One region of the Virgibacillus kekensis genome, then DNA from elsewhere that is predicted to be linked to it. Evidence: riboswitches for the same ligand, from Rfam matches in the RefSeq annotation. Region 1 holds a riboswitch; the other holds the start of a gene.
The links. Region 1 has a riboswitch for cobalamin ahead of ACFO3D_RS18010 (ribonucleoside-diphosphate reductase subunit alpha). Riboswitches for the same ligand answer to the same signal wherever they lie in the genome.
Positions count from the first base shown of each region.

Region 2: it holds a riboswitch for cobalamin, as region 1 does, so the genes downstream of both, ACFO3D_RS04270 (DUF4430 domain-containing protein) here and ACFO3D_RS18010 (ribonucleoside-diphosphate reductase subunit alpha) in region 1, are expected to answer to the same signal.

Region 1 covers NZ_JBHSFU010000015.1:70,004-73,156, reverse strand. Annotated here, with positions in the region: gene ACFO3D_RS18010 (ribonucleoside-diphosphate reductase subunit alpha) at 1-1,287, opposite strand, end outside; cobalamin riboswitch at 1,554-1,747, opposite strand; gene ACFO3D_RS18005 (MBL fold metallo-hydrolase) at 2,051-2,935, opposite strand.
Region 2 covers NZ_JBHSFU010000003.1:566,866-570,018, forward strand. Annotated here, with positions in the region: gene ACFO3D_RS04255 (hypothetical protein) at 1-191, opposite strand, end outside; gene sigX (RNA polymerase sigma factor SigX) at 188-724, opposite strand; gene ACFO3D_RS04265 (ECF transporter S component) at 820-1,335, opposite strand; gene ACFO3D_RS04270 (DUF4430 domain-containing protein) at 1,363-1,803, opposite strand; cobalamin riboswitch at 1,999-2,181, opposite strand; gene ACFO3D_RS04275 (ATP-binding protein) at 2,201-3,153, opposite strand, start outside.

The DNA of each region.
Region 1 (3,153 bases):
TTTGTATTTTTTTACAATCGTATCGTCCAATTCTACAAATTCTTCCAGAAACTCTGTCGGAGACTGATTCTGGGTAATTTCTGTACACAGGTTGGAACAATAGATCATACCATTGTGCGAATTATTATTATTCCGGTTGACCTCATCCCGGTAAAACATGAAAGGTGTTCCCGATTCGAGTTGGGATTTCATTATCCGTTTCATAATGTCAATCGCAGGGACGACTTTCTTGGTTAATTCAGCCGAGTGAACACATTCCAGGTAGCGCTCACGCCAAGTACCGTGTCCTCTTTCTTCATCATAAAAATCTTCGAGCGAGTACCCCATCACCTGCCGAACCTCATGCGGGTCAAATAGATACCAGTCTCCTCGCTCCTCAACCTTTTCCATAAAATAATCAGGCAGACAGACCCCAGTAAAAATATCATGAGCCCGAAGCCGATCGTCCCCATTATTTAATTTCAGATCAAGAAAAGGTTCAATGTCCTTGTGCCAGATATCTAAATATATGGCAATTGCGCCTTTACGGGTTCCTAACTGATCGACATTGACCGCTGTATTGTTAAGCTGTTTAATCCACGGAACAACCCCGCTTGACATGTTCTTATAGCCCTTAATTGAACTGCCACGGCTTCGGATCTTCCCCATATAAACACCAATCCCACCGCCATTTTTAGAAAGTTTGGCAATGTCGGTATTGCTGTCATAAATGGACTGCAAGCTGTCATCCACCGTATCAATGAAACAACTTGAAAGCTGGCCATGTGATTTGCCGGCATTCGTTAACGTTGGTGTTGCGACTGTCATATACAGGTTACTTAATGCCCAGTACGCTTCGATGACATATTGACTGCGATAAACCTGACTTTCATCTTGCATTAAATACATTGCAATTATCATCCAGCGCTCCTGCGGCAGCTCATATGTATTTTTATCATGGTCTGTTGCCATATAGCGGGTTGCCATCGTATATAATCCCAGATAGTTAAATAACAAGTCCTGCTTCGGATCAATAACTCTGGCAAAAAAGTCGATTTCTTTTTTGGTATACTTTGTCAAAAGTCGCTCGGAGTAAATCCCTTTTTCAGTTAGAGACTCAATTAATTGATGAAAATTTCCATACCGTAAATTAGCATCATACCGCCTGTTTTCCGCGGCGCGTTTATAAAGTTGACGTAAATAGATCCTGCTGGCGACAAATGTCCAATCAGGATTGGCTTCATCGATGTTTTCCAGAGCATGTTTAATTAAATCATCCGGTTTCGTTTCCGGGTTAAGCTTCTCCATTAATACATTTTTGTCTACTTTTAGACCTTCTGTTGCGTGATCAATCAATTGCGATAAACCCCTTGCTGCTATGATTGTCATTTCATTACCTCCCTAAAATTCATATTTTCGCCAAGCATTAATGGCGAAAGCCCTTTGTTGCACCTATGGAGTAAGAAAGCATTTACTACTAAAAAAATCCGCCTACCCAAAGGATAGACGGACATAAAACGACAGAAAATATGTATCTGCTTCTCTATCGTTTCACCTTCTCTTACCCCGAGGAATTGAAACTACAAGTTAAGGCAGGTCTCCTGACTCGTGCTTCACCCTACTGGAGTCCTTCCCGTACCGTTGCCGTGAAGCAATCGGTACAGTGGAAATCTCGTTCGTCCACACTTACAGTTGCGGGGACAGTCCCAGAATTTCACTGGGTTCCCTTTTAAGACAACAAATGTCACCTTCAACTCGTTTGTACTATATATAGTTGTAAAGTAAATATTAATCACAATATATTGTATTGATAGAGTATCACAGGATTATAGCTTCTGCAACAAAAAAACAATAATCAGGAGTTAAGTCCCTAGTGAAATCTAAGAGAGCTCCAATTTTTTATGTCTTCCATAAATCCTCCGCGCCCTTACACTGCTTCAAGTTTGGAAGTTTATTAAAGCGATAAGGTAATTCAATTAAGACTTATTATCTAATTGAAGGGACAAGGGGACAGGCACCTTGTCCCCCTCATTCAAAAAAGGAACCTCCCGACCGGGAAGTTCCTTTTACTTCATTTCCTGTACTGGGACACGGTGCCTGTCCCCTTGTCCGTCTCTACATAACGTCCATGATCAGGAACCGCTATTTTCTTGAAGTTTTTTGCCAAATAGTCAAGGTTTTTGGTCATATCTTCACCTTCCATTGGCAGGCCATGACCCGTGATAGCCAATTTTGGATGAAGATTTCTCAATTTTTCGACCGATATTTGAGATTCCTTCCAATCTGGTGTTAAATAACGGGGAGGCCCACTGATTTCCTTATTCTGTACCATCACGTCATATAAGTTTTCTTGTTTTACAGTAACGAAAGCATCTCCAACAATTAATGTTTGGTCTTTCTCTCTCCAAAATGAGACATGGCCTGGAGTGTGGCCAGGGGTATGAATCCATTTCCATTCCTCTAGGTATGGGACACTTCCGTCTGCAGGGAGCGGTTTTACCATATCTCCAAGTTCAATCGGGTCTGTTGGAAAGAATTTAGACATTTTCGCTACCATGCCGCCCTCTACAGAAGTATCCGGTTCAGGGTAAGCCTGTTCCCCACGAAGATAAGGAAGTTCCTTCTCATGAGCATAAACTGGAACGTTCCAGTGCTTGACAAGGTCAACAAGCCCTCCTACATGGTCGAAGTGTCCATGAGTCAACACAATCGCCGCAGGTGGATAGTCTTTCCCAAACTTTTCGGTAACGTGGTCAATGATATTGTTCGCTGACTTTGGCATCCCCGCATCAATCAATACCCATTTGTTGTCGATTGGATTAGTTACATAGCATAAATTTACAATTTGAATGGTTTGATACCATAAATCTTCCGCTATCTTCTCAAATGTACCGCTTTTGGTAGAAGTGGCTGGAACAACTTTATAGTCCTTACCGTAATGCATGTCATTGGTCATTGCCCGACCGCCTCCTTTTCTCATCTTTTTTTGAATTGGATACATAAACATAAATACCCTTTATTCCATTTTTTAAATCACATAAAGATGAAGAGGCAGTAAAGTGGGACGGAGGTACAAGGAGCCTGTCCCTCCGTCCCTAATCATGTGTTTTTTTATGAATATCTTCAGTATAAACTGGAGTTCTTAAATTCAATTTAGAAAAAAATGAAGAATTT
Region 2 (3,153 bases), on a different contig from region 1:
AGTAATACAGCAACTACGGCGCTCCCAATAGGGATCCATATCACTTTATTTGATTTTTTAGGTTTCTCCAGTTCTCTGAGTTCGGAGGAGATGTTTTGGTATAATACATCTTTATCCATGCTGTCCTCAACTTTTGGCATTTGCTGTAACAAGTCTTTTACCTGTTGATCTTCGTTGTCAAACGTATTCACAAGACATCGCCTCCTCTCTGTTGCTCTTCATTCAAATAGTTTCTTAGCACTTTTAAACCCCTGTGCTGAGTTGTTTTTACCTTACTGGGAGTAAAATTAAGTATGTCCGCAGTTTCCTGAATGGAAAACGAATGTATGTATCGTAATATAAGTACACTTTTTTGATCATCCGTGCATTTATCTAAATAACGATAAACATTCTGGACGGCCTCGTTCTGAATCGCTATTTCTTCAGGTAAAGGCTTCTGATCCTGAAGTAAATGTCCTTTCTCTCCCCAGTCAAAAAACTCCGAAATCCTTTTTCGCTTCCTCTTTTTCCTTCTGAAATAATCAATCGTTACGTGTCGGGCAATAGAGAACAGCCATGTTTTTTTACTGCTGTCGCCTTTAAAGGAGTCATAGGAATTAATTACTTTAATATATACTTCCTGAACGAGGTCCTCACATGTTTCTTTATCTTTTACCATATAAAATATAAATTGATACAAGTCCTGATGATATTCATCATAAATCTTTTCAAAAACGGCTTTCATTTCGATCCCCCGTTCACTTGAATAGTCGCTTTGGAGCGTTAAAAGTTACAATATAGTAATACTATATTCCAAAACAGCAAAAATACCAACCTCATTCAGTTGGTATTTTGCAGATGAAATCGATTATTGGCATATTTTTTAAATAAATATTGAATCGCTGGATATAGCATAAAAATGAATACTCCGTTGCCAATCGCATGATAGGTATCAAACGGAAGGCTGGACAGATAGTACGGCCAGAATTCTCCGACCATGGAATACATTGTTAAGGAAATAATAAATCCATAAAGATATCCGCTGAATACAGCAAAGATGGCAAGTACAGGAAGTGGTACCCTGCCAGGGATTTTACCGAGAAAACCGCTTAAAATACCGATTAATCCCCAGGAAACTATTTGCCATATTGTCCAGATTCCCATACCCAGTATCATATTCGACAAAAACGTTGTTAGGATCGCTAATATCACCGCAGATAATGGGCCAAGCAATAGCCCAGATATAATGATTAATGCAGTGACTGGCTGAACGTTCGGGAGAAAGACAAACACTGCCCGCCCCACAACTGCCAGGGCCGCAAGTAAAGCAAGTAATGTAAGTTTATAAGTGTTCATTTACACCATTCCCTGCTACCAGCATAATTAATATGCTTGCAGGTCAAAAACTACTTTGTCCCCTGGTGAAAGTTCCAACTCGGTAGCACCAACTTTTGCCATTTCTCCGTTAACAGTATACATCCACGCCTTCTTTTCATCTTTCCCAGGTGCTATGCCATTAATGGAAGTGATAAATCCTCCATCCTCTTTAATCTCAAAGTTTTCTTTCATTACTTCCATGAGGATTGCCCCGTCTTTAATCTCAATCTCTTTTTCTTTAATTTGCTTCTCACCATTATTTTTCGAAATCGTAACAGTTACTGTGTCTTCACTCTTTTGTTCGGTATTTTCACCGGATGATTGAGTGCTTTCATTCTGATTGCTGGCTTGTGATTGTTCTTGTTCCTGGTTATCGGTCCCACATCCCACCAGCAAACCGATTATTAAGAATAATAACGCCGAAACACGAAAAAACTTTTTCTTCATTTCCCATTCCTCCCTTTATTTTTTGAGGAGTAGCGGAAGTTGGCAACCGACAAAAACATAGTGCCTATGTATCTTTTTGTTAAATAAATCCAACAAAAAAGCTGAACTCTCAGGAGTCAGCTTAAGACAATCGATACACAAACTTTCACATACGTAATGTATTCGGTCGTCCCAATCGCTCATACCCTCGAAGCATTGAAACCTTAGAAATTGGCAGGTCTACTGACTTGTGACATTTTCCTACTCCAGGTCCCTTCCCATATGGCCAGCATACAGTGGATTGCGCCTGTTTCGTACATCACTTACAGTTGCGAGGACAGTTCCGGCCTTTCACCGGATTCCCTATTAAGCATGTGCACCAATTTCTGTTCATTGTATTCAATTCTATTTAATCATATCATAATCGGTCATCTTGTAAAGGAAGTTTAAACGAAAAAGTTGTTCCTTCACCAGGTTTACTGTTTACAGTTATTGTGCCGTTATGGGCTTCGACAATATTTTTGGCAATAGCAAGCCCGAGACCCGTTCCTTTTTTCTTACTGTTACGTGTGCGTGATTTATCAGCTTTATAAAACCTCTCAAACACGAAAGGAAGGTCTTCTTCGGATATACCACTTCCATTATCCTCAACCGATACTGACAAGCTATCTTCATCACTGGTTACTCTTACTTTCACTTTCCCTTCTTTATTTGTATGGCGAATAGCGTTATCAATCAGGTTTGTAAACACTTGTTCCATTCTATCTGGGTCAATCATCATTTTAGAAACCTGCATATCCTTCTCAAGCAGTAGTTTCACTTGATTCTCATCAGCTAGACCTCTAAACTTCTTGATAATCCGCTCTACATACATGTCCATATCCACGTATTCTTTATTTAGCTGCGTGTATCCGGCTTCCATCCTGGCCAGGTCGAGAAGCTCATTAACAAGCCTTCCCATCCTTAATGACTCTTCATGGATGATTTGTGCAAGGTTATTCTTCTCCTCTTTCGTGTCTGCCACATCATCCACAATTGCCTCACTATAACCCTGAAGCATGGAAATCGGGGTTCTTAATTCGTGAGAGACATTTGCTATAAAGTCTTTGCGGAGCTTATCCAGTCTCCGTTCTTCAGACATGTCACGGATTACTGCTACTGCTCCACGAACATATGACTGGTCATATAACGGTGTCATGATCATCACCCAGGTACGCCCTTTTACATCAATTTCATGTATTGCTTCTTTTTCATCCTTAATCACGTCTTGTAAAATTCCACTTAGCGGCACAGGAGCTTTATTGCTTTCTTCATTCAGTTCGTTATTTTCAAATTTTAACCCTTCAACAAATTGACGTGCTGGTGGGTTGG